Regions from separate parts of the Serratia sp. BNK-23 genome, predicted to be linked through region 3. Evidence: predicted binding sites of a transcription regulator. Region 3 holds the regulator's gene; each other region holds the start of a gene.

Region 1 (7,579 bases), 2.3 Mb from region 3:
CGAGCTTACGGTTTTTTCTGCACCGGTACGCCAAGATCCTGCAGGTGTTCAACGAATACCGAAGGGTGCTCACGATCCTGCAACAGCCATACCTGATGTTTAGCGCGAGTTAACGCGACATACAGCAGACGGCGTTCTTCGGCATCCGGGAAATCCTCCGGCCGCGGCAGTAGCACCTCTTCCAACACCGACTCGCGCGCCACGGCGGGGAAACCGTCACGCCCCTCATGCAAACCGGCAATGATGACGTATTCCGCCTGCTGCCCCTTGCTGGCGTGGATGGTCATAAACTCCAGATTCAGTTTAGGCCAGCGGGTGGCCGCTTTCGCCAACGCTTCCGGTTTCAGATGGTGGTAACGCGCCAGCACCAGGATGCGTTCATCTGGCTTGGCGTAGCCGCTCAGCTTGTCCAGTAAGGGTTCCAACTGCTCGTGCGGCAGGATCGCCACCGACTTTTTATTGCCCTTGCTCAGGCTGTTGAGCGGTTTTTTCAGCTGGTGCGGATTCTGCTGCACGAACCGGTTGGCCACCTCGCCGATACGTTCGTTGAAGCGATAAGTCGTGTCCAGCGCGCACTGCGCCCCTTCGCCGAAGTGGGTGGCAAAAGCCGTGGTTAACGTCAACTCTGCGCCACTGAAGCGATAAATCGCCTGCCAGTCATCCCCCACCGCAAACAGGCAGGTCTGCTTGTTCTGTCGGCGCAATGCCGCCAGCAATAACGCACGCTGCGGTGAGATATCCTGAAATTCGTCGACCAGAATATGTTTCCATGGGCTGACGAAGCGCCCCTTGTCGAGAATGTTGACTGCCTGATGGATCAGGCCGGAGAAGTCCACCGCCCCTTCCTCTTTCAAGGCGCTTTTCCAGGCTTTCAGCAGCGGCGCCATCAGCCGGATGCGTTTTGAAAACAGATCGCGGATGTCTTCATCCGCCTGCTCAATCATTTCCGCCTGGCTGCCGCCGTGCATGCGCATCAACCCCAGCCACCGCTCGAGCCGGCCCGCCAGGCGATCCGCGAGGCGTTTATCCTGCCAGAAGTCGCCTTCCGGCACTTCCCATTCCAGCTCTTCGGTCAACCATTGACGCCACCCCTTGGCCTGGGCTTTCTTCTCCGCGCACTGTTGGCGCCAATGGGTAATCAGCAGCGCTTTGCGCGCGTTGGCATCGGTTTCCAACCTGCTGATGGCCGGCGCTTTGCGGCTGCCTTGTTGAATGATTTGCAGCGCCAAGGCATGGAAGGTCTTGGCCTGAATGCCGACATCGCCCAAACGTTCTTTGATGCGGTCGTTCATCTCGCCGGCGGCCTGGCGGCCGAACGCCAACAGCAAGATTTGCCCCGGCTCCGCCTCCTGACGGCGCAGCAGCCAGCCGGCGCGCGCCACCAGCACCGACGTTTTGCCGCTGCCGGCGCCGGCCAACACCAGCACGGAATCCTCGCCATTGACCACCGCCCGGCTCTGGGCGTCGTTGAGCGGCGAGCTCTCGACGGTCTGGAAGAAGTCGTGATGTTGCTCCAGCATGCGATCGGTCCACTGCCGGTTGCGTTGTTCAACGCTGCGTTGCCCCTGCTGCAGCCATTGCAGACACAGATGGTAATCGGCCCGGCAGTTATCGAATTCATCCAGGCGCGCTACCGGCATCGGCAGCGCGGAGAAAGCCTCACGAATTTGCTGCTGCAGCTTGCCCAGCTCAGACTTTTTGAACCATTTATCTTGCTGCTCAATGCGCTGAATCTGCGCCACCTGCTGTTGCAGCACGCCGGCGCTGACCTCACTCATTTCGGCGCTCCAGTGCTGCCACGCCTGCTGCAGATAGTGATAAAAACGCTGCGTTTCCTGCCATTCGGTACCGTGCAGCCGCACCACTTTTTCGTCCGGCAATTCAAATTCCAGCTCGCCCCAGACGATGCCGCGCTTGCACCTGACCTGAATCAGTTGATTGAAGGGGATCAGGTATTCATGTTTTTCCCCGCTCACCTCAACGCCGGCGTGCAGCAACCGCACGCGGTTATAAGGGTGCTGAGCCAGGTGTTTCCCCAGCGATGTCGCTTTAAGTTCCATATCGTCGCGCCATGACTATGTTGAGAGTAAATAACGGATATCTGCCAGTTTACCTGCGATAAGCAGTGGCACTCTAGCGCTAAAAAAAGGGTAGAATAGATTTTGCGTTTTTATCGTGAATACGCCCGCATCGCGGTTTGGCTATCATTAGAGCAGAATGACGTCTATGCGTACTGTACTGAATATTCTTAATTTTGTGTTGGGCGGTTTCTTCACCACGCTAGGCTGGCTCATTGCGACAGTGTTCAGCGTGCTACTGGTCATCACGCTGCCGCTCACTCGCTCCTGCTGGGAAATCACCAAGCTGTCACTGGTGCCGTTCGGCAACGAGGCGATACATGTCGATGAACTGTACCCGGAGAAAAGCAATGCGCTGCTCTCCGCCGGCGGCTCACTGCTCAACATTATCTGGCTGGTGCTGTTCGGCTGGTGGCTGTGCCTGTCGCACATCGCCGCCGGTATCGTGCAATGCGTTTCAATCATCGGCATTCCGGTCGGTATCGCCAATTTCAAAATAGCCGCCATCGCGCTGTGGCCGGTGGGGCGCCGCGTCGTCTCGGTAGAAATGGCTCAGCAAGCGCGTATTGAGAATGCTCGCCGCCACTATCATCAGCGTTAATTTTTTCTCCGTTTGAGGAGTTTTTTGTGCTCTCTTTTGCACCCGCAGTACGTCGTTATACCTACAACAGCAATCTGCTGTACCACCTGCGCATTCTTATTGCGCTGATCGGCACCACCGCCGTTCCCTGGTGGCTGGGCATTCCCAAGCTGACTATCCCGCTGACGCTGGGCGTGGTGGCAGCGGCACTGACCGATTTGGACGACCGCCTGGCCGGCAGGTTACGCAACCTGCTGATCACGTTGGTGTGCTTCTTTGTCGCCTCCGCTTCAATCGAACTGCTGTTTCCCTATCCCTGGTTGTTCGCCCTTGGCTTAACCACCTCAACCTGCGGTTTTATCCTGCTGGGCGCCTTAGGGCAACGTTACGCCACCATCGCCTTCGGCGCGCTGCTGATCGCGGTTTACACCATGCTCGGCACCGCCATGTACGATGCCTGGTATCAGCAACCGCTGCTGCTGGTGATCGGCGCGCTGTGGTATAACCTGCTGACGCTGGCGGGCCACCTGCTGTTCCCTATCCGGCCGCTGCAAGAGAACCTGGCACGCTGCTACGAGCAGCTGGCCAACTATCTGGATGCCAAGGCCAACCTGTTCGATCCCGACGCCGAACGCGACGCCGACCTGCCATGGATGGATGTCGCGATGGCCAACAGCGCGTTGGTCGCGTTGCTGAACCAGACCAAAGCCTCGCTGCTGACGCGCCTGAAAGGCGATCGCGGCCAACGCGGCACCCGCCGCACCTTGCACTACTATTTTGTCGCGCAGGATATCCACGAACGCGCCAGCTCTTCCCATGTTCAGTACCACGCGCTCAGCCGGCAATTCCGTCACAGCGATATTTTATTCCGCTTCCAGCGTTTGCTGAGCATGCAGGCGCGCGCCTGCCGCCAGCTGGCACAATCGATCCTGCTGCGGCAAAAATACCAGCACAACCCGCGTTTTGAGCCAGCCTTCAGCCGCATTCAGGAGGCCTTGGCACGCATAACCGAAACCCAGGGCAATTCAGAGCAAACCAAAGCGCTGGCGCACCTGCTGAAAAACCTGCATGCGATCGATGCGCAGCTGGCCAATATCGAGTCAGAGCAGACGCTGGCCAGCGGGCAGGCGGAAGAGAACAGCCTGGCCGACGATCGCTTAACCGGCTGGAGCGACATCCGACTGCGCATCAGTCGCCATTTGACGCCGCAGTCGGCCCTGTTCCGCCATGCGATCCGCATGTCGGTAGTGCTGTGCGTGGGTTACGCCTTCATCCAGTTCACCGGCATGCAACACGGTTACTGGATCCTGTTGACCAGCCTGTTCGTCTGCCAACCGAACTACAACGCAACCCGCCGGCGCCTGGCGCTGCGCATCATCGGCACTCTGGCCGGTATCCTGATCGGCCTGCCAATCCTCTATTTCGTGCCTTCCGTGGAAGGACAACTGGTGTTGATCGTCATCACCGGTGTCCTGTTCTTCGCTTTTCGCACCGTGCAGTATGCCCATGCAACGATGTTCATTACGCTGCTTGTGTTGCTGTGCTTTAACCTGTTGGGTGAAGGTTTCGAAGTAGCAGCCCCGCGCGTTTACGATACCTTGTTGGGTTGCGCCATCGCCTGGGCGGCGGTCAGCTTTATCTGGCCGGACTGGAAGTTCCGCCAACTGCCGGCGATAGTGGATAAAACGCTGAATGCCAACTGTCGCTATCTGGACGCCATTCTGGTGCAATATCATCAGGGTAAGGATAACGGGCTCGCTTACCGCATCGCGCGGCGAGATGCCCACAACAGCGATGCTGAACTGGCTTCGGTCATCTCCAACATGTCCGCCGATCCCAAGGCCGACAAGGCGTTGCAAGAAGCCGCCTTCCGTCTGCTCTGCCTGAACCACACTCTCCTGAGTTATATCTCGGCGTTGGGGGCGCACCGCGAGCGGTTGAATACCCCTGCCACACTCGATCTGCTCAATGATGCCGTGTGTTACGTGGACGGCGCCTTACATCAAGAAGAACGGAACAGCCAGCGCATTGCGCAAGCGCTGGAACAGCTGGCGGAGCGCATTCGCACAGCCGTTCCGGAACCTGAAAGCAAAGAACAGTTGGTTTTGCAGCAGGTGGGGCTAATGCTCGAGCTGCTGCCGGAACTCACCGCACTCCATACCCAAATCAATAAGGCAACCTAATTATTCAGGGCCCGCTCGATGGGCCCTGAACTACTGGCTCATGCCCATGGCGGCGCATAGCCATCGTATGATCGAACCAGCGCACCAGTTCGTTGCGCAATTCGGTCGGCAATGCCGCCTGATGATAGCCGGCTATCGCGCCGCCCAGCGACAGCAGCACGCGCAACCCCAGATTGGTCTGCTGTTGCAGCAGGCGAAGATAGCTACGTTTGGCGCCATGCAGCCGCAGGTCATAGGCATTGCGAATACCCGCTCGCCATAGCAAGCGCTCCATGTTGACATCTATATTTGGCAACGCCTTCAATCTGCCGTGATCGCCGGCCTTGAGCCGCTGCTCTCGGCGCGCTTCCCTGATGGCCTGCCAGGCCAACCCTACCAGCTCGTTGCGTTCCCGCCACAGCGACTCGTCAACCCAGTAATAGCGCAAGGTGATGGGCACACCGCGCTTGGAATAGACCATATTGACCATGCCCCGGGCGCGAAAGGCCGGTTCCATGCTCGCCGTAGCCCGCAAGTACAATTCCCCTTCCGCTACTACCGCAAACATTATCCCTTCAGCCAGCAGCCCATAGCCGCCAAACTGTGATCGTGTTGTGATGGCGCCCAGCGCCGCAAAGCAATTTTTAGCCTGCGCGATCCTTCTCGTCGACATCCTTTTCATAGCGTTCCTCCTTTTTAGGTTCTGGCCGTATTATTTCTCTCATCAATGAAAAAAGTAACGTGAACAACTAATTAGAAAAATACGCACTATCCGCCCGCCTGCCAATCACAAAAACCGCCAGTACAAAAAATGATCGCAATTATGCGAGCCGCTACGAAAATTTGGGTTGATCTTATCCTAAATCAGGGATACTGTATAAACATACAGTAACACGACGGGCGGGAACTTTATGCGTACTCAATCACTCTACCAACCTCATTTCGGCCATGGCTCTTATACAACGCGCAATGTTGCGAAGAACACGGATATCGGCAAAGAGAATGGCTTGATCAGTGAACTTGTTTACAACGAGCGCCAGCCCGCAGTGGCTCAATTACTGTTGCCCCTGCTGCTGCAATTGGGCAAACAGTCTCGCTGGCTTCTGTGGCTGACGCCGCAGCAAAAATTAAGCAAGCAATGGCTGCAGCAATCCGGTCTGCCTGTAGATAAAATGGTGCAACTGAGCCAGATCAGCCCGGTGAATACGGTCGAGGCGATGGAAAAAGCGCTGCAAACGGGAAATTACAGCGTGGTTCTCGGCTGGTTGCCCGAGCTAACGGAGGAGGATCGTCTAAAATTAAGACGTGCGGCAGAATTGGGTAATGCCTATGGGTTTATCATGCGCCCTCAACGTGACATTAGCCCGACTCACGGACACTGTTCTACCCTAAAAATTCACTCTTCTTTGTATCATTAAGTAAATTTAGGATTTTTCCCATCATTTTCGCACCCCCTAAGCGGAACCTTTGTGGGGGAAGGCAAAAAGCGAGTCCGGCTGCGGTTTGGCAGGCAAAAACGCTCGATGAATCGCCGCTTTTTTAGGCTAAGAATGTTAGCAAATATGTACGATTCCGCGTTTTTTTTTAGAGCCTTATCACATCACACTTGTAACTTTCGCGCCACGTTGTAGACTTTACATCGCCAAGGTTGCTCTATAACGTCAGAAAAACTGGCGAGTAACAAACGAGGGCTTAAACCTTGGCGAAGGAATTTAACCAAGGGCTTAAACAGCTTTAAAGCTCATTGCCTATTTGGATGATAACGAGGCGCAAAATGAAAAAGACAGCTATCGCATTAGCAGTGGCACTGGCAGGTTTCGCTACCGTAGCGCAAGCCGCTCCAAAAGATAACACCTGGTACACCGGTGCTAAACTGGGCTGGTCCCAGTACCACGACACTGGTTTCTACGGTAACGGTTACCAGAACGGTATCGGCAACGGCCCAACCCACAAAGATCAGCTGGGTGCCGGCGCGTTCCTGGGCTACCAGGCAAACCAATACCTGGGCTTCGAGCTGGGCTATGACTGGCTCGGCCGCATGCCTTACAAAGGCAGCGTGAACAACGGTGCTTTCAAAGCGCAGGGCGTTCAACTGGCCGCTAAACTGAGCTACCCAATTGCTGACGATCTGGACATCTACACTCGTCTGGGTGGTATGGTATGGCGTGCAGACTCCAAAGCTAACTACGGCCGTACTGGTCAGCGTCTGAGCGACCACGACACCGGCGTTTCTCCGCTGGCTGCTGTTGGTGTTGAATACGCACTGACCAAAAACTGGGCTACCCGCCTGGATTACCAGTTCGTAAGCAACATCGGTGACGCAGGTACCGTTGGCGCACGTCCAGACAACACTATGCTGAGCCTGGGCGTTTCTTACCGCTTCGGTCAGGATGACGTAGTTGCTCCAGCACCAGCTCCGGCTCCAGCTCCAGTTGTTGAAACCAAGCGTTTCACTCTGAAGTCTGACGTGCTGTTCAACTTCAACAAATCTACTCTGAAAGCAGAAGGCCAGCAGGCTCTGGATCAGCTGTACACCCAGCTGAGCTCCATGGATCCTAAAGACGGCTCCGTAGTTGTTCTGGGTTACACCGACGCCGTTGGTTCTGACCAGTACAACCAGAAACTGTCTGAACAACGCGCACAGAGCGTTGTTGACTACCTGGTCTCCAAAGGCATCCCGTCAGACAAAATCTCTGCACGTGGTATGGGTGAAGCAGATGCAGTTACAGGCAACACCTGTGGCTACAAATCTGGCCGCG
Region 2 (7,579 bases), 2.5 Mb from region 3:
ACTGCGGTGCCGTCACCCGCCTGGCCCGGCGTGGAGTACTGCAGCTTATTGCGGAACTGCGCGTCCAGCAGCTGTTGATAGCTGGCAGGCGCCTGCGGCAGCAGTTTGGCGTTATAGATGAAGCTCAGGTAGTTGTTCACCAGTGGCACGAACTGCGGCTGGGCGTCGGCGATCTGCGCCGCATCCTGCGGGGTGAAATCCTGCAGCAGTTTTTCCGCGGCGGCGCGCTGGATGAACGGCGGCAGCGTCACCAGCACGTCGGCCTGCGGGTTGCTGCGCTCCTTCGACAGGCGCTCCACGATGGCGCCGGAGCCGCCTTCGACGTACTGCACCTTGACGCCGGTCGCCTGGGTGAAGGCGTCGAACTGGGTTTGATACCAGCTGTGATCGCCGTCGTGCAGACCATCGGCGGAGTAGACGGTCACCACCGCATCGGCGGCCCAGGCCGGCGCGGCGCCGAGTGCGATGGCGGTCATCACGACCAGACGAGAAAATTTCATAGCTTCAGCCTCACTGTTGCGGGTTAATGCGAAACTGGTATACACCAGATATGCGGCCAAGCTAATCGGCAAATATGACAAACAAATGAAAGCGGCAAAATATATTTGCCTTAAAAGGGGGATCGAGCGTGGGTGAGGAAGGCGGGGCGGCGGGCGCCGGCCCCGTGATAATCGAGGTTAGAGCGTATCGACTTCGATGCGCAGGCTGTCGTGGCGCCAGTATTCAATATCGAAATCGAGGATGCGGCCGTGCTGATCGTAATTCAGTCGACGCAGCAGCAACGCGGGCAGGCCGACCATGGCGCCGAGCGCGTTGGCGGCGCGGTAAGGCAGGGCGGTCGGGTAGAACGACAGGTGCATGTTGCTGTAAATCAAATCGTAATGCTGTTGATAAACCTCGGTCAGGCTGCCGTTGAGATCGTGACTGAGCAGTTCCGGCACCCGCTGCGGCAGGCAGTGGTTCTCGCAATAGCAGATGGCGCGGCCGTCGGCATAGCGCACGCGGCGCAGCAGATACACCTGATCGAACGGTTCGAGCGCCAGCGGCTGCATGACGTCGAGCGGCACAGTGGTTTTTTCGCCGGACAGCAGAGCGGTGCGCGGCGTGCGCCCTTGCTCCTGACAGAGACGGTGGAAGTTGGTGTTCTGCGTCGGATCCAGCCACAGCCGTTCCGGCGTGACGAACCAGCCGCGGCGATCGGCGCGGTAGATGGCGCCGGTGGCTTCCAATTGCGCCAGGCTTTCGCGAATGGTGACGCGGGTGGTGGAGAAGATGGCGCACAGCTCGCGCTCCGAAGGCAGCTTATCGCCGGCCTGCAGCGCGCCGCGGGTAATGCGCGCCTGGAGCTGATCCTTGATCTGCAGGTAGTGAGGCATATCGCCCTGATGTTCTTTCATTTCATCTCGCTATGGCATCGGCCCGACATTCCGGCACGCGCTTATTATACATAGCCAGATGAATTTTTTGTTTCACCGCGCTTTGTCGTTTGACCGGGGCAGGAATTTGCCGCCACAATGATCGCAATCTGGTATAGACCAATAGGTGAATAACATGTCCGATCGTAACTACCTGCTGTTGACCCCCGGCCCGTTGACCACGTCGAAAACGGTGAAAGAGGCGATGCTGTATGACAGCTGCACCTGGGATGAAGATTACAACCTCGGCGTGGTGCAGCGCATTCGTCAACGGTTGGTGGCGCTGGCGACGCCGTCTGCCGGTTATACCTCGGTGCTGCTGCAAGGCAGCGGCAGCTTCGCGGTAGAGGGCGTGCTGGGCACGGTCATCGGCCCGCACGACAAGCTGCTGATCGTCAACAACGGCGCCTACGGGGCGCGGATGATCGAAATGGCGCGGCTGATGGATATCGACCACCACGCTTTCGACTGCGGTGAGGTGAATGAACCGGACGTGGCGGCGATGGAGGCGGTGCTGAAAAGCGATGCGCGCATCAGCCATATCGCCATGGTGCACTGTGAAACCACCACCGGCATGCTCAATCCGCTGCAGAAGGTCGCTGGTCTGGCGGCGCGCAATGGCAAGACCTTTATCGTCGACGCCATGAGCAGCTTTGGCGGCATCCCGTTGGATGTGGACGCGCTGGGCATCGATTTTCTGATCAGCTCCGCCAACAAATGCATTCAGGGCGTGCCGGGCTTCGCGTTCGTCATCGCCCGCCGCAGCGAGCTGGAGAAATGCGCCGGCCGTTCACGCTCGCTGTCGCTGGATCTGTATGCTCAGTGGCGCTGTATGGAGGATCAGGCCGGCAAATGGCGCTTTACGTCGCCGACCCACACCGTGCTGGCCTTCGCGCAGGCGCTGAAAGAGCTGGAACAAGAGGGCGGCATTGCCGCGCGCCACCACCGCTATCAGGCCAATCAGCGGCGGCTGGTGGCGGGTATGCGCGAGCTGGGTTTTGAGACCCTGCTGGACGATGCGCTGCACTCGCCGATCATCACCGCGTTCTATTCGCCAAAGGCTGATACATACCGCTTCGCCGAGTTTTATCAGCGTCTCAAGCAACAAGGCTTCGTGATTTATCCCGGTAAAGTGTCGCAGAGCGACTGCTTCCGTATCGGCAACATCGGTGAAATCTATCCGCAAGATATCGAACGTTTGCTGGCGGCCGTCGGGCAGGCGATGTACTGGAATCAATAAGGATTGACCATGAAACAGATCAACGCAGTAATCCTCGACTGGGCGGGCACCACGGTGGACTTCGGCTCCTTTGCGCCAACGCAGATTTTCGTCGAGGCGTTCAAGCAAACCTTCGATATCGACATCAGCCTGGCGGAGGCGCGCATTCCGATGGGGCTGGGCAAATGGCAGCACATCGAGGCGCTGGGCAAGCTGCCGGCGGTCGACGCGCGCTGGCGGCAGAAGCTGGGACGCTCGATGAGCCATCAGGACATTGACGCGCTGTATCAGGCGTTTATGCCGCTGCAAATCGCTAAAGTGATCGACTTTGCCGATCCCATCGAGGGCGTGCCGCAGGCGATCGCCGCTCTGCGCGAACAGGGCATTAAAATCGGTTCCTGCTCCGGCTATCCGCGCGCGGTGATGGAAGTGCTGGTGCCCGCCGCCGCGCAGCGCGGCTACGCGCCGGATTACTGGGTCGCCACCGACGATCTTGCAGCCGGCGGGCGACCGGGGCCGTGGATGGCGTTGCAGAACGCGATCGCGCTGGGCATCGATGCGGTGGCGCATTGCGTGAAGGTGGATGACGCGGTGCCGGGCATTGCCGAAGGGCTGAACGCCGGGATGTGGAGCGTCGGGCTGGCGCTGTCCGGCAACGAGTTTGGCGCCACCTGGCAGGAGTATCGCCGGATGACGGCAGGCGAGATAGAGCGCCGCCGCGCGGCGGCCGCCGATAAGCTGTACGCGGCGGGCGCGCACTATGTGATAGACACGCTGGCGCAATTGCCGGCAGCGATTGCCGACATCAACCGGCGGTTGGCGAACGGCGAGCGGCCGTAACGACCGAACGCGGGGCATAAAAAAACCGGGGATTATCCCCGGTTTTTTCGTTCTGAGACGGCGTTAGCGATGCGCCAATTCGACTTCGTCTTCGCTGTCCATCACGGCTTTGTCGGTTTGCTTCATCAGCTGGCTGGTGATGGTGCCCGCCGCCATGGAACCGTTGACGTTCAGCGCGGTACGGCCCATGTCGATCAGCGGTTCGACCGAGATCAGCAGCGCGACCAGCGTCACCGGCAGGCCCATCGCCGGCAGCACGATCAGCGCAGCGAAGGTGGCGCCACCGCCCACGCCCGCCACGCCGGCGGAGCTGATGGTGACGATGCCGACCAGGGTGGCGATCCACACCGGATCCAGCGGGTTGATGCCGACGGTCGGCGCCACCATCACCGCCAGCATCGCCGGGTAGAGGCCCGCACAGCCGTTCTGGCCGATGGTGGCGCCGAACGATGCCGAGAAGCTGGCGATGGATTCCGGCACGCCCAGGCGACGGGTCTGCGCTTCCACGTTCAGCGGAATGCTGGCGGCGCTGGAGCGGCTGGTGAACGCGAAGGTGATCACCGGCCACACCTTGCGGAAGAACTTCATCGGGTTAACGCCGGTGAAGGCCAGCAGGACAGCGTGAACCACAAACATGATGGCCAGGCCGATGTACGAAGCCACCACGAAGCTGCCGAGCTTGACGATATCGTGAATGTTGGAACCGGCGACCACTTTGGTCATCAGCGCCAGCACGCCGTACGGCGTCAGCTTCATGACCAGACGCACCAGCTTCATCACCCAGGCCTGCAGGGTGTCGATAGCCACCAGCACGCGCTCGCCTTTCGGCTTGTCGTCTTTCAGCAGCTGCAGCGCCGCCACGCCGAGGAAGGTGGCGAAAATCACCACGCTGATGATCGAGGTCGGGCTGGCGCCGGTCAGATCGGCGAACGGGTTTTTCGGGATGAACGACAGCACCATCTGCGGCACCGTCAGATCGGCCAGTTTACCCACGTAGTTGGTCTGGATCGCCGTCAGGCGCGCGCTTTCCTGCGCGCCCTGCACCAGGCCTTCGGCGGTCAGGCCGAACAGGTTGGTGACCAGCACGCCCACCAGCGCCGAGATCAGCGTGGTGAACAGCAGCGTGCCGATAGTGAGGACGCTGATTTTGCCCAGCGAAGAGGCGTTATGCAGCTTGGCCACCGCGCTCAGGATCGAGGCGAACACCAGCGGCATGACGATCATTTGCAGCAGTTGCACATAGCCGTTACCGACGATGTTGAACCAGCTGATGGATTCTTTCAGTACCGGGTTATCGGAGCCGTACACCAGCTGCAGGCCCAGACCGAACACCACGCCGACCACCAGGCCGACCAGCACTTTTTTCGCCAGGCTCCATTGCTTGTGGCGGGTTTGCGCCAGCAGCAAAAGGAGCGCGACAAACATCAGCACGTTAATCACGAGCGGAAGATTCATCCCCAATGTCTCCAATAATCTTTCTTATAAAAACGACTACGCATCACGTATGTCGCGATGTAAATATCGTAACAGTTTGCTGAGTGGCCTACTTATATCCAAATGGAATTTGATATAGCTTTTTGTGTGTTTTTGTTCGTTTTATATACTTCAAGGTGATGGGTTAGGCGGTTTTTTGTGATCAGAGTCTGATATTTCTGATTTGCTCGACATAGGATTGCACCGGCAGGGTGAAATCACCTTGCCAGCAGATGGCAAACGCCACCAGGCACAGACACAGCACCCGCTCCAGCTGGTTGCCTTTTTGCGAGTTGAGCAGCGGCAGGCGAAAACGCCAGCGGCATGGCCACAACAGCGGCACGCCGGCGGGGGTGAGCATATCGGCCAACAGATGGCTGAAGTAGCCGATGATCATGGCGTGCAGCGCATCGGCCGGGATCGGCCAGCTGCGCGGCACATCAAGCTGAAACAGCGCCATGCCGCCGGCGATCGCCAGCAGGCTGTGGGTGAAACCACGGTGGCCGAAGGCGCGGGCGATGGGCAGGGCAATCCAGCGCAGGCGCTGGCCCAGCACCGACTTGGGGTGATCGATGTCCGGCAGCAGCGAGGTCAGCAGCGCGGCGGGTATGATGTGCCACCAGTCGCCGGTAGCCAGCTCTGGCGTCACTTCCGCCTTCTTGGCGAAGATCGCGCAAGCGACAGAGAATATAAGGTGTCCTTCCGCGGTCATGCTGTTGCGATTCCGGCTGGTAAACTGTTAATTTATCCAGTATATGGGAAAATTCCCAGTAGTGGAAGCAGTTACCCTGTAACCAATTGTTTATTTTCCCCTGTTTTACAACGGCTTGTTACGGCAATGGGTAACAAATCATCGATTTTGACGGTCGAGAACAAAAAGCGGGCAATGGGGGAGTGAAACGGAAAGCAACGAGCGCGGTTTTACGGTGTGCGGCGGGAGGAAGCGGCGGCCTTGAAGCGCGCTGCGTGGCAGTGACAACGCGCTGCGGGCCGTCGCTTTCCCTGCCATGCAGCATAATGAGAACGTCACGCCAATTCAATAAAATGAAACGGTGTTTCGTTTATTTTGCGGTTCGGATCCCTTTTATGCCGCAGGGCGCCGGTGCCCGGCGCCGCAGAATCAGGCAAAGTGGGCAGGGGTGAGCTGTTCGAGGGTCTCCAACTGGTGATCCGCCAGCGCCCAGCGCGGGTCGTGGCGGTATTCGGCGGCCGGGATCACGATGGAACGCATGCGCGCGGCCTTGGTGGCGATCATGCCGTTAAAGGAGTCTTCCAGCGTGATGCAGCGCAGCGGATCGCTGCCCAGGCGTTCGGCGGCGATCAGGTAGACCTCCGGATGCGGTTTGCTGTACGGCAGGTATTCGGCGGAAACCAATTGATCGAAGTAGCCTTCAAGATCGAACATCTTCAGCACCTGCCGTTGCATGTGCAGCGGCGAGGCGGAGGCGAGACCGATGTTCAGTCCCTGGCTGCGGCACAGCTCCAGCGCCTGCCGGACGCCAGGCAGCAGCGGGCGCGTCTCGTGCACCAGCTCGATGGCGCGCTCGATAATCCGCGCCGACACCTCTTCAAGCGTAACCCCTTGCCACGGCATCGCCTGGTACCACATTTTCACCACCAGATCGATGCGCAGCCCCAGCGTGTCCGGCAGCTTGTGACGGTCGGACAGATCCAAGCCCAGCGCGCCGAAGATATCCAGCTCGGCCTGCAGCCACAGCGGTTCCGAGTCGATCAACAAGCCGTCCATATCAAAAATTGCGGTTTCAATGCGTTGCGAATAAGCCATTAGCGGTTAACTCCTGCCGGCGCGGGTGAATGTGCCCGACACTTTATCATCGCCGGTGACGAGACTAAAACCTTTGCCTGCGCGTGTGGCTTTTGCCAAAACGCAGGATATTCCACACCTCGCGCAATTTTAGCCACCAGCGCTGGTGTTGACGCTCGGTGACCTGTTGCAACATGCGCGCATAATCCAGCACCAACCCCGGCGTCCAGGTCATGCTTTCTCCGCGGCTGCGCAGTACCGCCAGCATCCACAGGTTGGGATCCAGCACCAGCAGCAGAAAACGGCGCCACAGATGTTTATCGCCCAGCACGCCTTCCAACGCGCTGTCGAGCGCGCCGATGACCGTGGTGGAGCAGTTGCGCCGGGTCAGATTGTAGGTGGCGTCCTGCCGATAACGCAGCCAGAATGCGCGCAGCGCCGCCGGGTTATAGCGGTAGAATTGAATTTTCTTGTCCGGTGGGCACCAGGCGGCGATCTCGCCCGCCAGGTCGGGCAGGAAACGTCCGTCGACGTTGTTCTGTTCGCCGGCGTGCAGCAACTGACGGAAATCCTGAACGGAATGGCTGATGTCGTTGAGTGGGTAGTGGCTGATATACACATCCGGCGCGAGCGCCAGGGCGGCGTGACCGGTGGAGATATTGCCGCCGCCGTCGACCGCCGCGATGTATCGGTCGACGATGTAACGCCGGCGCGGATCTTTAGCCGCGCCAATCGGTGTCCAGACATACACCGTGAGCGGCGCAGTCTCATCCTCCGGGTGCGGTGGCTGCCGCGCGGGGTGCTGATTCAGAGAGAAGTTTGTCAGTCTGCGGGCGATACGCAATAAAGCCCAGCCGGAAAGCACCA
Region 3 (7,579 bases):
CTCAAAGTAAATGGCGGGCTTACAGCCATTTGATGCGCATTGATAAACCGATTGGCACGCTGTTGCTGTTGTGGCCGACGCTGTGGGCACTGTGGCTGGCCGGAAAAGGCGTGCCGCCGCTGTCGATTTTGCTGGTGTTCGTGCTCGGCGTGTTCCTGATGCGCGCCGCCGGCTGCGTGGTGAATGACTATGCCGATCGCGCGGTGGACGGCTACGTGAAACGCACCGCCGGGCGGCCGATGCCGAGCGGCCGGGTGAGCGCGAAAGAGGCCAAGGTGCTGTTCGTGGTGCTGGTGCTGATCTCGTTCTGCCTGGTGTTGACGCTGAATGCGATGACCATCTGGCTGTCTCTGGCGGCGCTGGCACTGGCCTGGGTGTATCCGTTTATGAAGCGGGTGACCAACCTGCCGCAGTTCGTGCTGGGCGCCGCGTTCGGCTGGGGCATTCCGATGGGCTATGCGGCGGTCAGCGAATCGCTGCCGCTCAGCTGCTGGCTGCTGCTGCTGGCGAACATCTGCTGGACGGTGGCCTATGACACGCTGTATGCGATGGTCGATCGCGACGATGATCTGAAAATCGGCATCAAGTCCACCGCTATCCTGTTCGGGCGTTATGACAAGCTGATCGTCGGGCTGTTGCAGTTCGCGACGTTGTTGCTGCTGGTGTGGGTCGGTTATCTGGCGCAGCTCGGCGGCGCGTTTTACTGGTCGCTGCTGCTGGCGGGCGCACTGTTCATTCACCAGCAGAAGCAGATCGCCGGGCGCGAGCGCGACGCCTGCTTCAAGGCCTTTCTGCAGAACAACTATGTCGGGCTGGTGGTGTTTATCGGCATCGCGCTGAGCTATCTGCCGGCGTAACGGTTCCCTGCCGCAAGAAAAAAGGCACCCCAAGGGGTGCCTTTTGTGTTTCCGCGCCGGGCGAAATCACTCGTCTTTCTCTTCTTCCGCATCGGTTTGCGGCAGAGCGTTGGTCTCTTCCGGCATGTTGACGCTTTCGATGGTCAGCTTGATTTCCGGCGTGATCAGATCGCTCAGCATGCTGTACACCTCGAGGGTGTGCTCGCGGATCGCATCGCCGCTGTCGTTGATGTAGCCTTCTTCACGCAGCGTCGCCACCAGGGTGGAGAACACCGCCTTGTCGAAGAACTCCGGCGCATTGATGCCGTGCAGCACCGACAGACGTTGCGCCATGATGCGGCTCTCTTTCTCCAGCGCGCCGCGGTTGATGCTCGGGTTGGCGCTGAGGATCGACATGGTGATGGCGTAGCGTTGCAGGGTTTCGCGCACCCCGGCGGCCAGCAGCTGCAGCGGGCGAATGCGCGCCGGGTTGAGCACCAGATCGTCGCCTTTGTCGCAGATCAGCTGTTGACGGATCAGCTCGTCGATCATCGGCCGCAGCACCTCCGGCAGCTGTTCCTTGTCGTTATGCAGGAACAGCTCGGCTTTCAGCATCGGGTAGATCATGCCGATCTGGCGCAGCAGCTCGGCGCGCGACACCCGGCGATGATGCATCACGATGCTGGCGATCAGCGACGGCAACACCAGCAGATGGTGGATGTTGTTGCGGTAATAGGTCATCAGCACCGCCTGCTCGCGCGGCAGGATGATGATGTCGCCGATGCTGTCCTTCTCCACCTCGAACTTGTTCATGTTCAGCGCGTGATCCAGCAGCTCATCCGGCGTTTGCGTCGGCACGGTGACGTCACGCGCGTAAGGCGCGTTGCGCATCAGCTGCAGGTAGCACTCGAGCTGCTCGACCAGCTGCTCGCGGGTCAGCGAACGCTGACGCGAGGCCAGCAGCGCGGTGGAACACAGGTTCATGGCGTTGGCTGCGGCGGCATTGTTGATGCGCACCATGATCTGGCCGGCCAGATCGTTGACCGTCGGCGTCAGCCAGCTTGGACGCTGAGCCTCGATCGGATCGATCGATTCGCGCCACTGCGGCACGTTCTGGTTGAGGTAAGCCGTCAATGGCAGCGGTTCGCCGAAGTTGACGTATCCCTGGCCCAGGTTGCGCAGCTTGCGCAGGCCGCGCAGCATCTGCGGCAGGCTCTCTTTTTCCTTGGTGGCGCCGCGCAGCTCTTTGGCGTAGGTACCCACTTCCATCACGTGTTCGTAACCGATGTAAATCGGCACCAGCGTGATCGGACGGGTGCCGCCGCGCAGCATCGCCTGGATGGTCATCGACAGGGTGCCGGTCTTCGGCTCCAGCAAACGCCCGGTGCGGGAACGGCCGCCTTCCACGAAATATTCCACCGAGTAACCGCGGGTGAACAGCTCGCCGAGGTATTCACGGAACACCGTCGAATACAGCTTGTTGCCTTTAAAGGTGCGGCGGATGAAGAACGCGCCCAGGCGACGGAAGATCGGGCCCGCCGGCCAGAAGTTGAGGTTGATGCCCGCAGCGATGTGCGGCGGCACCAGGCCCTGGTGATACAGCACGTACGACAGCAGCAGATAGTCCATGTGGCTGCGGTGGCAGGGCACGTAGACGATCTCGTGGCCGTCCTGCGCCAGCTGGCGCACGCGCTCGGCGTTGGTGACGTTGATGCCCTGATACAGCCGGTTCCAGGTCCAGCTCAGCACGCGGTCGGACAGGCGCACGGTTTCGTAGGAGAAGTCGGCGGCGATCTCTTCCATCAGCGCGATGGCGTTCTGCTGGGCCTTCTCGTGCGAGATCTTCTTGCTGCGCGCTTCGTCCTCGACCGCTTTTTCGATCGCTTTGGACGCCAACAGCTTGTTGAACAGATCCTGACGGGCCGGCAGACTCGGGCCCACCGCGGCCAGGCGCTGACGCGAGAAGTGCATGCGCGCCACGCGCGCCAGTTTCTGCGCGATGGTTTTATCCGTGCCGTGTTCGGTAGCCATGCGGCGCAGCGACACGGTGTTGGAGAAACGCACGAAGCTGTCGCGGCCGAGCCACAGCACGGCGAAGAATTTCTGCACGCCGTTCAACAGACGCAGGTGCGGCGTGCCGTGGCCTTCGCGGCCCGGCGAACGGCCGAACATCACCGAAACCGGCAGCATCTGAATGTCGAGATCCGGGTTGCTGCGATGCAGATCCAGATAGTCGTGGAACAGCTTTACCGACTCTTCTTTTGGGGTGTAATAGCGGAATACGCGCGGGCCGTCGTGAATGAACACGTAGCTCGGCAGCACGGTGCCGTCGATCTCCAGCGAGTTGAGCGGATCGGGCAGATCCTGCGCCAGGCACTGGGTGCGCAGCGTCAGCAAATCCGCCTTGGAATTGTAAGGTAAAACATACAAAATCGGCCGTGAGGGATCCAACCCTAGCTCGGTAACCGGATCTGAAGGGATGACCTTACTTCTTACCAACAATTTAAGTGGTAAATTCAATATTTTATAATAAATTTTACGCCAACCTGACATAACAACGTGAAGCCTCTTGTTAGCAATGCGCCGCAAGCATACCAGAAACCGGGTAGCAGATCTGTGGTGTTCGAAAACCGAGAGCCGTCAGCGCGGACTGTTCTAGACTCTTTTTATTATGACCGACCTCTGAGAAAGGCACGAAAACATGGCAAACCAAGCAACCGGACTGACCCGCATCATCAAGGCAGCCGGCTATTCTTATAAAGGGCTATCCGCCGCCTGGCAGCACGAAGCGGCTTTCCGCCAGGAACTGGTGGTCACCCTTCTGGCTATCATACTGGCTGTCTGGCTGGATGTGGGTGCGATAGCGCGCATTTTATTGATCGGATCGGTAGCGCTGGTGATGATCGTCGAGATCCTGAACAGCGCGATCGAGGCGGTGGTGGATCGCATCGGCAGCGAACATCACGAGCTGTCCGGGCGGGCCAAGGACATGGGATCGGCGGCGGTGTCGCTGGCGATCGTGCTGGCGCTGTTCGTTTGGGGCACGGTCTTATGGCAGCATTTCGGCTGACGAAAAGCGCCTACTGACTGATTTTTATTTATTCTTCGGTTCCCAATCCGCGCTTACCTGTATATACTCACAGCAAGACTGTATAAACAAACAGGGGGCGGAATGAAAGCACTAACTACCAGACAGCAAGAGGTCTACGATCTGATTCGCGAGCACATTTCGCAAACGGGCATGCCGCCAACGCGTGCCGAGATCGCGATGCGTCTGGGGTTCCGTTCGCCTAACGCCGCCGAAGAGCACCTGAAGGCGCTGGCACGCAAAGGCGTGATCGAAATCGTCTCCGGTGCCTCGCGCGGTATCCGTCTGCTGATGGAAGAAGAAGAAGGGCTGCCGCTGATCGGCCGCGTCGCCGCCGGCGAGCCGCTGCTGGCGCAGCAGCACATCGAAGGGCACTACCAGGTGGATCCTTCCCTGTTTAAACCGAGCGCCGATTTCCTGCTGCGGGTGAACGGCATGTCAATGCGCGACATTGGCATTCTGGACGGCGATCTGCTGGCGGTGCACAAAACGCAAGACGTGCGCAACGGCCAGGTCGTGGTCGCGCGGATCGAAGACGAAGTGACGGTCAAGCGCTTGAAAAAGCACGGCAACGTGGTTGAACTGCTGCCGGAGAACAACGAATTCCAACCGATCGTGGTCGATCTGCGTCAGCAGAATTTCACTATCGAAGGGCTGGCGGTCGGCGTGATCCGCAACGGCGACTGGATTTAATCGCCGCGCCATCACCGCCGCTCCCTGTATCAATCGCCCCTGTTTTGGGGCGTTTTTGTTTCTGACTTCGCCCTTTGTCACTCAGTCACAGGAACATCCCATCATGCGCCTGATTTCCGCTTTCACCAGCGACACCGATAAAGCCCTGTGGCGCCTCGCCCTGCCGATGATCTTCTCCAATATTACCGTGCCGCTGCTCGGGTTGGTGGACACCGCGGTGATCGGCCACCTCGACAGCCCCATTTATCTGGGGGGCGTGGCGATCGGTGCGGTGGCGACCAACTTCCTGTTCATGCTGCTGCTGTTCCTGCGCATGAGCACTACCGGCCTGGCGGCGCAAGCGCTGGGGGCGCAGAACCCCCAGGCGCTGGCGCGCGCCTTTATGCAACCGCTGCTGCTGGCGCTGTTGGCCGGGGTGGCGATCGTCCTGCTGCGCTATCCGCTGATCGAACTGGCGCTGCGGATCGTCGGCGGCGATGCCGACGTGCTGGAACAGGCGCGGCGTTTTCTTGAGATCCGCTGGTTAAGCGCCCCGGCGGCGCTGGCCAACCTGGTGCTGCTGGGCTGGCTGCTTGGCGTACAGTACGTGCGGGCGCCGGTGATCCTGCTGATCGTCGGCAACCTGCTGAACATCGTGCTGGATATCTGGCTGGTGATGGGCCTGGGCTGGAACGTGCGGGGGGCGGCGGCGGCAACCGCCATCGCCGAATACGCTACGCTGCTGCTCGGCCTGTGGTTGGCGTGGCGGGTGATGCGCCTGCGCGGTATTACCCTGCAGATGCTGCGCCAGGCCTGGCGTGGCGATCTGCGTCGCCTGCTGGCGCTCAACCGCGACATCATGCTGCGTTCACTGTTGCTGCAACTGTGCTTTGCGTCGTTGACCATTTTCGGCGCTCGCCTGGGAAGCGAGGTGGTGGCGGTCAATGCGGTATTGATGAATCTGCTGACGTTCACCGCCTATGCGCTCGACGGTTTCGCTTATGCGGTGGAGGCTCATTCGGGCCACGCCTACGGCGCCCGGGACGACAGCCAACTGCGCAAAGTGTGGCACGCGGCCTGCAGGCAGGCAGGGCTGGTCGCGTTGGCCTTCGGCCTGGCGTATGCCGTTACCGGCCAGCAGATCGTGGCAGCCTTGACCTCTTTGCCGGAACTGCGTGCGTTGGCCGCCCATTATTTACCCTGGCAGGTCATTCTGCCGCTGGTTGGGGTGTGGTGCTATTTGCTGGACGGCATGTTTATCGGCGCCACGCGCGGCGCCGAGATGCGCAACAGCATGGCGGTGGCCGCGGCGGGATATGGTATTGCGCTGTTCAGCGTGCCGCTGCTTGGCAACCACGGGCTTTGGCTGGCGCTGGCGGTGTTTCTGGCGCTGCGCGGCCTGGCATTGGGCTGGATTTGGCACCGTCACCAGGTGCGCGGCAGCTGGTTTACTGCCCATTAAACCGGACGTCTTGTTGGGTTAATGGTTAGTTTTTCTTATGATTTTGATCATGTTTGCTTACATGTTTTCAGCCTTGGTCTGTTCGCGTTAGTTCGTTGTTTGTTAGCGTTTTTTGTTTTTATCTTGTTTGTTAATGGTTTTTTATCCTGTGTTTTGGCTTTTTTATTTCCATGTTTAACTAGAATGAATCATGTGGCTGGTAAATGAAGGGGAGCGGTGCTTCTTAAGGTGAAGGGAGCATCCGCCAGAAAAACTTCTGGTTAACCCGGCCGGCGACAGGGATCACTGATTCACCACAGGTTAACGGAGAGACTATGAATAAAGATCAAGCCGACGGTAACTGGAAGCAGCTGAAAGGCAAAGTGAAAGAGAAATGGGGCAAGCTGACCGATGACGATCTGACGGTCATCGAAGGGAAACGCGAACAGCTGGTCGGCAAAATTCAGGAGCGCTACGGTTACCAGAAAGAGGCGGCCGAAAAAGAGGTGAAGGCCTGGGAAGATCACACCAAACACCGCTGGTAACACGCAGGGCCGCCACTGACGGCGGCCGGCAACAGCGCAGGCCGGCGTCGCTCCATCCTCTGGCGCCCCGGCCGCAGGTACAGGGAAGTACCTGACTTCGTCTTACTTCTTCTTGATGGCGATGCTGTGATCGTGTTCGGCGCAGTCATGCTTGCTGTCACAAGCTTCAACTTCAACGCAACCGGCGCACAGGCCATGCGCTTCCACCACGCTGTGCCGCAGCGCAAATCCGGCTTCCTGCGCCAGCTTCTGCAGCGTCTCCTCCACGCCTTCGGTGGTGCGTTCGGTCACCTGGCCGCAGCGATCGCAGATAAACAGCGCGGACGTATGCATCGGCTGTTCGAAGTGGTGGCACAGCACGTAGCTGTTGGCGGACTCCACCCTATGGATAAACCCTTGCTCCAGCAGAAAATCCAGCGCGCGGTAGACCGTCGGCGGCTTGGCCTGCGGTTCGGCGACGCGCAGCAGATCGAGCAGGTCATAAGCGCTGATTGCACCGGGTTGCTGAGTCATCAGACGCAGCACTTCCAGCCGTTGCGGCGTCAATCGCACATTGCGTTGCTGGCAGAGGCGTTCCGCCTGCGCCAGCAGCTTTTCCTGGGTGGTTGAGTTCATCGCAAATATCCCGGTACGTAAAAAAGCCGATTTTACCATGATTACGGCGAATCGCCGAGAGTTGCCCCCTTTTCCCCTGAGGATAGCGCAGAGAAAGGCGCGCTGAGTGCGCTAAAAGAGAGATGCATCACAACTTTTCCCCTCCGCCGGGCGGTAGATCAACGTTGCCGGTTTTAGCGCTGGAGAGCGGGGGGCGAGAGCGGTATAACGCCTTTCACCCGCGTGATGAGCAGGAGCCCTGTGTGATGACGGAAAGAGAGAAACTGTTAAGCGGCCTGGAATACAACAGCCGCGATGAAGAACTGATCGCCCTGTACCATCGGGCGAGGGCGTTGACCAAAAGCCTGGGGGCGCTGGACTCGCATCAGGCGGACGAGAAAAA
Region 4 (7,579 bases), 2.2 Mb from region 3:
GCGCAGGCGGCGATCACTGAGGCGAAGTCGTGATTAAGCGTGATGCGAAACGGGTCGTGGCGCAGAAAGCGTTTCAGGCTGCGGTTGAGATGAAACTCGGCCGGGAACAGCACCGCACGCGGATCGGGTGACCACCACAGAATCGCTTCCCCCGGCGAGTACCAGGGGAAGATGCCGCGCTCGTAGGCTGCCAGCAGCCGTGGCGCCGTGAGGTCGCCGCCGATCGCCAGCAGGCCGTTGGGATCGCGCAGGGCGCCCTCAGGCGAGGGAAACGCCAGCGACTGAGGGGAAAGCTTAACGATGCGCATACAGGGTTTCTGCGTCCTCTACGGGCCGATTACGGCGCCAGGTTGCTGATACGGTTGCGAAAGCGGGCATAGCGGCCCTGCTGGCGCATTAGGGCGGCGTGATCGCCCTGTTCGACAATTTGGCCGTCATCCATTACGCAAATGCGATCGAGATGCTCCAGGCCGTACAGGCGGTGCGTCACCAGGATCAGCGTCTTGCCCTGACAATGCCGGCGCAGCAGCGCCAGGATCTGCTGCTCGGTCTCGGCGTCCAGCCCTTCGGTGGGTTCGTCAAGCAACAGCAGCGGGGCAGGGTGCAGCAGCGCGCGGGCGATGCCCAGCCGGCGCTGTTCGCCGCCGGACAGCTGCCGGCCGCCTTCCCCCAGCCAGGCGTTCAGCCCGCCGTCGCTGTCCAGCAATTTGCCGAGCCCCACCTGCTGCAACACCTCGCTCAGGCGAGCGTCGCCGGCAGCCGGTGCGGCCAGCCGCAGGTTTTCCCGCAGCGTATCGCTAAAGATATGTACTCGCTGGCTGACGACCGTGGTCATTCGACGCAGCGTGGTTTCATCATAATCTTCCAGCGGTTCGCCGTTGAGCAGAATTTTTCCGCCGTCGGTGCGCCAGGCACGGGTCAGCAGCTGCAGCAGGGTGGACTTGCCGCAGCCGGTGCGGCCGAGCAAGGCGATGTGTTCGCCGGCTGCCACCTCGAGCGTGACGTCGCGCAGCACCGGCTGCGGCTGATCGGGGTAGGTGAAGCTCAACTGCCGCAGGCTAAGCTGAGCCCGGTCGGCGGCGGCCGGGCCGACGGCCGGGAAGGAGACTTCCGGTTGGCGATCGATGATCTGTTTGACCCGCGTGGCGGAGGCGATCACCTGGCCGAGGTGCTGGAAGGCGCCGGCCACCGGCATCAGCGCTTCGAACGACGCCAGCGCGGCGAAGACAAACAGCGCGATCAGCGCGCCGGGTTGGGTATCGCCGCCGATGCCGGCGGCGGTCAGCCACAGTAGCAGTGTCACCGTCAGCCCGCTGGCGAGGATCATCAGCGCCTGCGCCTTGCCGCTCAGCGAGGCTTGCTGCCACTGGCGGCGTTGCCACAGCTGTTCGGTGGCGTTCAGCGTCTGGCGGAAGTCGTTGACGGCGCCGAACACCACCAGCTCCGCCTGCCCCTGCAGCCAGGCGGTCAGGTCGGTGCGGTATTGGCCGCGAAGGGCGGTGAGTTGCCCGCCGATCGGTTTGCCGGCGCGATAGAACACCGGCGGCACCAGCAGCAACAGCAGCAACAGAATGCCGCCAAGCGTCAGGGCAAGCGCAGGATCCAGCCAGCTCAGGCCGTAGGTGACCACCAGGATCACCGCCGCCGCGCCTACCAGCGGCGAGATCACCCGCAGATAAAGGTGATCCAGCGTGTCCACGTCCGCCACCAGGCGATTGAGCAGGTCGGCCTGGCGGAAACGGGCGATGCCGCCCGGCGTCAGCGGCAGGATCTTGCTGAAGGTGAACACCCGCAGGTGCGACAGCACGCGGAAGGTGGCGTCGTGGCTGACCACGCGCTCGGCGTAGCGCCCGGCGGTGCGGAAGATCGCCGCGCCGCGCACGCCGGCGGCCGGCAGCATATAGTTGAAGGTCAGCAGGCCCGCCAATCCGGCCAGCGAAGAGGCGGCCAGGAACCAGCCGGAGAGCGCCAGCAGGCCGATGCTGGCCAGCAGGGTGACGATCGCCAAAAGGATGCCCAGGCTAATCAGCAGGCTATGGCGGCGATACAACGCCAAAAACGGCAGCAAAACGCGCATGATTAAAGCTCCCCGCGGCGATGGGCGATCAGCGTGGCGAACAGGCCCGGCTGGGCGCTGAGGGTAGCGTAATCGCCCTGCTGCACGATGCGCCCGTTATCCATCACCCAAATCTGATCGTAGTCTTCGGTATCTTCCAACTGGTGCGTCACCAGCAGGGTGGTTTGCTGATGCGAAGCGGCATTCAACGCCTGCATCACCCGTTGTTCGCTATGGGCATCGAGGCTGGCGGCCGGTTCATCCAGCAGCAGCAAGCGGCGCGGGCCGATCAGCGCCCGGGCGACCGCCACGCGCTGCGCCTGGCCGACCGACAGGCGGGCGGCGTTGTCGCCCACTTCGGTGTCGAGCCCCTGCGGCAGATACGGTAACAGTTCGCTGACGTAGGCGAGCTCCACCGCCTGCTGCAGCTGCGCTTCGTCGGCCTGCGGGCAGCCCAACAGGATATTGGCGCGCAAGGTTTGCGCCGGCAGATGCGGGTTCTGCCCGACCCAGCTCAACTGTTGCCTCCAGTTTTCTGCGGACAGTTCACGCAGCTCGACGCCGTTGACGGTCAACGAGCCGCGGTAGGGCAGAAAGCCGAGCAGCAGATTGAGCAGCGAACTTTTACCGGCGCCGCTCAGCCCGACCAGCGCCACGCGCTGCTGCGGTTGCAGGGTGAAACTCAGCGGCCCGGCCAGCAGCACGCCGTTCGGCGACAGGATTTCCAACGCGTTCGCCTGCAACGTCAGCGGCTGATCGGCGGGCAGCTGCCGCGTGCCGTTGCCCATCTGCTCGCCTTCGGCGCGGAGGAAGGTTTCCAGCGCCTCCGCCGCGCCGACCGCCTGTGCTTTGGCATGGTAGAAGGTGCCGAGATCGCGCAGCGGTTGGAAAAACTCCGGCGCCAGAATCAGCACCAGAAAACCGGAAAACAGCGTTACGCCGAGGCCGTAGCTGCCGAAATTGAGTTCGCCGAGGTAGGAAAAGCCGAAGTACACCGCCACCACGGCGATGGAAATCGAGGCGAAGAACTCCAGTACGCCGGAAGAAAGGAAGGCCATGCGCAGCACTTCCATGGTGCGGCTGCGGAAGTCTTCGGAGGATTTGGCGATTTGCGCGGTTTCGGCCTGCGCGCGGTCGAACAACCGCAGGGTGTCCAGACCGCGCAGGCGGTCGAGGAAGTTGCCGCTCAATCGCGCCAGTGCCACGAAGTTGCGGCGGTTGGCGTCGGCGGCCCCCATACCGACCAGCGCCATGAACAGCGGGATCAGCGGCGCGGTCGCCAACAGAATCAAACCGGCGGCCCAATTGATCGGGAAAACGGCGATCAGGATCAGCAGCGGGATGAAGACCGCCAGATACATCTGCGGCAGATAGCGCGAGTAATAGTCCTGCATATCCTCGATCTGCTCGACGATGATGCTGGCCCAACTGCCCGCCGGTTTGCCCTGGATCCAGGCCGGGCCGAGCTGCTGCAACTTATCCAGCACCTGCTGGCGCATGCGCTGACGGATCACCTGGCCACACTGGAAACCGACCCGCTCCCGCAGCCAGCTCAACAGCGCCCGCAATGCGAACGCGACGATCAGCCAGATAAACGAAGGGATCAGCTGTTCGCGCGGGATGTGCTCGATGATCAGGGCGTGCAGCAGGCTGGCCAGCAGCCACGCCTGCGCCACGATCAGCAGGCCGCTGAACAGCCCCAACAGCATGGAAAGGCGCAGCCAACGCTGCGCTAACGAACTCTGGGTTTTAAGCCAACGGGTTAACTGTTGCTGTCTGGTTTTTTTCATCAGATATGCGTCTGCGTCGCCGGCGCCCGTTTGTTACGGGCTGGGTTAACGTACTGTTAAATAATAGTGTTTGGCGCAATCGGCGACAAACAAGCGAGGCCTCATGTTACCTCGTCACCCGGCAGACTGAAAAGAATAAAGCGGGCAAATATGGCTATAACAGATGGGAAGGAGAGATTGCTAAACCCAGAAACAAAAAAAGCGGCTCGAGAGCCGCTTTTTGCCGATGATGAAAACGTCTTAGCAGACTTCCGCGCCGGCGATGCCGTCCAGGTAACGTTCTGCGTCCAGCGCCGCCATACAGCCGGTGCCGGCGGAAGTGATCGCCTGGCGGTAGACGTGATCCATCACGTCGCCTGCGGCGAAGACGCCGGGGATAGTGGTTTGGGTCGCATTGCCGTGAATGCCGGACTGTACCTTGATGTAGCCGTTTTCCAGCTCCAGCTGGCCGCCGAAGATGCCGGTGTTCGGGCTGTGGCCGATAGCGATGAACACGCCGGCCAGTTCCAGTTCACGGGTTTCGTTTTCCGCTTTGGTGCTGCGGATGCGCACGCCGGTCACGCCCATTTCATCGCCCAGCACTTCGTCCAGCGTATGGTCGGTGTGCAGCACAATGTTGCCGCTTTTCACTTTTTCCATCAGCCGGTCGATCAGGATCTTCTCCGAGCGGAAGCTGTCGCGACGGTGGATCAGGTGAACCTCGGCGGCGATGTTGGACAGGTACAGCGCCTCTTCAACGGCGGTGTTGCCGCCGCCAACCACCGCGACTTTCTGGTTGCGGTAGAAGAAACCGTCGCAGGTCGCGCAGGCGGAAACGCCTTTGCCCTTGAAGGCGTCTTCGGAAGGCAGGCCAAGGTAGCGGGCGGAGGCGCCGGTCGCGATGATCAGCGCGTCGCAGCTGTATTCGCCGCTGTCGCCGAACAGGCGGAACGGACGCTGCTGCAGATCGACGCTGTTGATATGATCGAAGACGATTTCAGTCTGGAACTTCTCCGCGTGCTCGCGCATGCGCTCCATCAGCGCCGGGCCGGTCAGGCCTTCGGCGTCGCCCGGCCAGTTTTCCACTTCGGTGGTGGTGGTCAGCTGGCCGCCTTGCTCCAGACCGGTGATCAGCACCGGATTCAGGTTGGCGCGCGCCGCGTAGACGGCGGCGGTGTAACCGGCCGGGCCGGAGCCCAGAATCAGTAATTTGCTATGTTTAGCCGTGCCCATGAATAACCTCTTTATTCCACAATGGCGGACAATGAAGCCGATTGTAGGGAAAATGGCGCAGTAAAAAAAGCGCCGGGCGACGTTGTTAACGATTTGTATGATAGTTGTCGCCTATTAATGCACCCGCTGTCGGCAAATCGTACGCCGAACGCAGAAATTTACCTTATCAAAGCCGCATTCGGCCGCTGAATCGCCAACCGCGCAAAAACGGCGCATTCTGCGACTTCAGCCGCTCCCCGCCGGGGTTTATCTGCCAGCGATTCATAACCAAAAATGGGATGCAGACTTTTCGTGACGGTACGTTGTTCTGATTTTGCTTCTTTTACTTTGACAATCCGCTGCGCATTTGCGAAAACATCATAGGAAGAAGAAATTATCCCCGTAACACCAGCAAATCGTACGTATTAGCACCGCGAGGCGGCAATGCGCGATGGGTGTGCGGAGCAGAGCGCGCAAGCGTTTGCTGATTTTTTCTCGACCTAAACGTCGTTACCTGCATCGCGCGGAGTTGGACAGACAGGCTGCGCGGCGTGGAATGATGGTAGTGAAGAAGCATATGACAGGCATCGGGTCTTCGCTTGGAACGAACCCTTACACATTGACGTTGGCTAGGGTGTGGCAAGTGCACGGAAGAAAATAAGAGAGACAATAATAATGGCAGACAACAAGAAACGCCCGGGTAAAGATCTTGACCGTATCGACCGCAACATCCTGAATGAGCTGCAGAAGGATGGGCGTATTTCGAACGTCGAGCTTTCGAAGCGCGTGGGGTTATCCCCAACACCATGTTTGGAACGCGTGCGCCGTCTCGAGCGCCAGGGTTTCATTCATGGCTATACCGCATTGCTTAACCCGCATTATCTGGATGCGTCCCTGCTGGTTTTCGTGGAGATCACGCTGAACCGCGGCGCGCCGGATGTGTTTGAGCAATTCAACTCGGCAGTGCAGAAGCTTGAAGAGATTCAGGAGTGTCATCTGGTTTCCGGCGATTTCGACTACCTGTTGAAAACCCGCGTACCGGACATGTCGGCTTACCGCAAATTGCTGGGCGAAACCTTGCTGCGTTTGCCGGGGGTTAACGACACCCGTACCTACGTAGTGATGGAAGAAGTGAAACAGAGTAACCGTCTGGTTATCAAAACACGGTAAGGTGCAGGTGCAAAACCTGATTAAATTGGTTACACTCCTGTTTATTCATACAGTTTCGGCGCCGGGGCAGTTTCTCGGCGCTGTTGCTATGTCAGCTAACAGGAACCTGGAGAGCCTTTCTTGAGCCAGGAATATACAGAAGATAAAGAAGTTACCCTGAAAAGACTCAGCAGTGGCCGGCGTTTGCTGGAAGCTGTGCTTATCGTGGTAGCGATTTTTGCCGTTTACCTCATGGCTGCGTTGGTCAGTTTCAATCCGTCTGACCCAAGCTGGTCGCAGACCGCGTGGCATGAGCCGATTCACAATCTGGGCGGCGGTGTCGGGGCCTGGTTGGCCGATACGCTGTTCTTCACCTTCGGGGTGCTCGCCTACGCGATACCGCCGATCATGCTGGTCCTGTGCTGGGCGGCTTATCGCCAACGCAGCAACAGAGACTACATCGACTATTTCGCGCTTTCCCTGCGCCTGATCGGCACCCTGGCGTTAGTGCTCACCTCCTGCGGGCTGGCGGCGCTGAACGTCGACGATCTCTATTACTTCGCTTCCGGCGGCGTGATCGGCAGCCTGCTGAGCAACGCCATGTTGCCGTGGTTCAACGGCATCGGCGCTACGCTGGCGCTGCTGTGCGTATGGGCGGCGGGGTTGACGCTGTTTACCGGCTGGTCCTGGCTGGTGATCGCCGAGAAGATCGGCGGGGCGGTGCTGGGCGTCGCGACGGTGATGACCAATCGCTCACGTCGCGAAGAGCGTTATTTTGAGGATGACGAGCGTTACGTCGACGACGAGCCTGAGCAGGCAGGGAAGGGCGCCGCCGCAGCGGTTGCCGCGACCGCCGCCGGAGCCGCGGCCGCCGATGACGACGTGCTATTCTCCGCGCCTTCGGTCACCGAAAGCGCCAAAGCGGCGGCGGAAGACGCCGCCGATCCGTTGCTCAGCGGCCTGCGCGCCGACGATGGCGAGCTTGAAGCAGAAGCCGCATCCATCGCGCCGGCGGCTTCGCCTGCACCGGCGGTGAAGGCAGAGATCCACGAGCCCGTTGCAGCGCCGATCGCCACACAGGCGCCGTCGGTGACGGTGGCGCCGGCCGCGCCGGCCTCTGTCAATCAGCACCCGGTGAGCGCCCCGGCGCAAGACGCTACGCCGCCGCTGTATTCCTTCGAGATCCCGGAAGAAACGCCCGCGCCTAAGGCGACGCGTCCTGTCGATCCTTATCAGGATGACGATGAGCCGCGCCTCGGCAACTGGCAAGAGCCGGCCGCACCGCAGCCGCCGGCGCGTTCTCCCTTTGATTTTACCGCCGCACAGCGTGACAGCGTCGACATCGGCAATTCGAGCGGTTTCAGCGCCACCGGCGCCAAACCGCAGCCGGATA

What was found. The regulator LexA, encoded in region 3, represses DNA repair genes until DNA is damaged. The targets are predictions, from matches to a motif close to TNCTGTATGTACATACAGNA.
Region 1: sulA (SOS-induced cell division inhibitor SulA) is a predicted target of LexA. The motif match lies at 5,692-5,711, and genes of this name have one in related genera.
Region 2: ACMGF9_RS13130 (metal-dependent hydrolase) is a predicted target of LexA. The motif match lies at 5,682-5,701, and genes of this name have one in related genera.
Region 4: ACMGF9_RS15255 (DNA translocase FtsK 4TM domain-containing protein) is a predicted target of LexA. The motif match lies at 6,243-6,262, and genes of this name have one in related genera.

Annotation. Positions count from the first base shown of each region.
Region 1 covers NZ_CP179900.1:3,119,342-3,126,920, forward strand. The annotation lists gene helD (DNA helicase IV) at 6-2,060, opposite strand; gene ACMGF9_RS14935 (YccF domain-containing protein) at 2,227-2,679, shown strand; gene yccS (YccS family putative transporter) at 2,706-4,841, shown strand; gene ACMGF9_RS14945 (TfoX/Sxy family DNA transformation protein) at 4,846-5,502, opposite strand; gene sulA (SOS-induced cell division inhibitor SulA) at 5,732-6,238, shown strand; gene ompA (porin OmpA) at 6,595-7,579, shown strand, end outside.
Region 2 covers NZ_CP179900.1:2,776,516-2,784,094, reverse strand. The annotation lists gene ACMGF9_RS13155 (2-aminoethylphosphonate ABC transporter substrate-binding protein) at 1-500, opposite strand, end outside; gene phnR (phosphonate utilization transcriptional regulator PhnR) at 678-1,397, opposite strand; gene phnW (2-aminoethylphosphonate--pyruvate transaminase) at 1,552-2,655, shown strand; gene phnX (phosphonoacetaldehyde hydrolase) at 2,665-3,474, shown strand; gene ACMGF9_RS13135 (L-cystine transporter) at 3,538-4,929, opposite strand; gene ACMGF9_RS13130 (metal-dependent hydrolase) at 5,111-5,659, opposite strand; gene hxpB (hexitol phosphatase HxpB) at 6,068-6,733, opposite strand; gene ACMGF9_RS13120 (HdeD family acid-resistance protein) at 6,798-7,579, opposite strand, start outside.
Region 3 covers NZ_CP179900.1:308,070-315,648, forward strand. The annotation lists gene ubiA (4-hydroxybenzoate octaprenyltransferase) at 1-857, shown strand, start outside; gene plsB (glycerol-3-phosphate 1-O-acyltransferase PlsB) at 924-3,389, opposite strand; gene ACMGF9_RS01450 (diacylglycerol kinase) at 3,538-3,906, shown strand; gene lexA (transcriptional repressor LexA) at 4,009-4,617, shown strand; gene dinF (MATE family efflux transporter DinF) at 4,721-6,058, shown strand; gene ACMGF9_RS01465 (CsbD family protein) at 6,373-6,582, shown strand; gene zur (zinc uptake transcriptional repressor Zur) at 6,685-7,197, opposite strand; gene ACMGF9_RS01475 (sugar O-acetyltransferase) at 7,443-7,579, shown strand, end outside.
Region 4 covers NZ_CP179900.1:3,205,036-3,212,614, reverse strand. The annotation lists gene aat (leucyl/phenylalanyl-tRNA--protein transferase) at 1-308, opposite strand, end outside; gene cydC (heme ABC transporter ATP-binding protein/permease CydC) at 338-2,077, opposite strand; gene cydD (heme ABC transporter permease/ATP-binding protein CydD) at 2,080-3,846, opposite strand; gene trxB (thioredoxin-disulfide reductase) at 4,087-5,058, opposite strand; gene lrp (leucine-responsive transcriptional regulator Lrp) at 5,713-6,207, shown strand; gene ACMGF9_RS15255 (DNA translocase FtsK 4TM domain-containing protein) at 6,328-7,579, shown strand, end outside.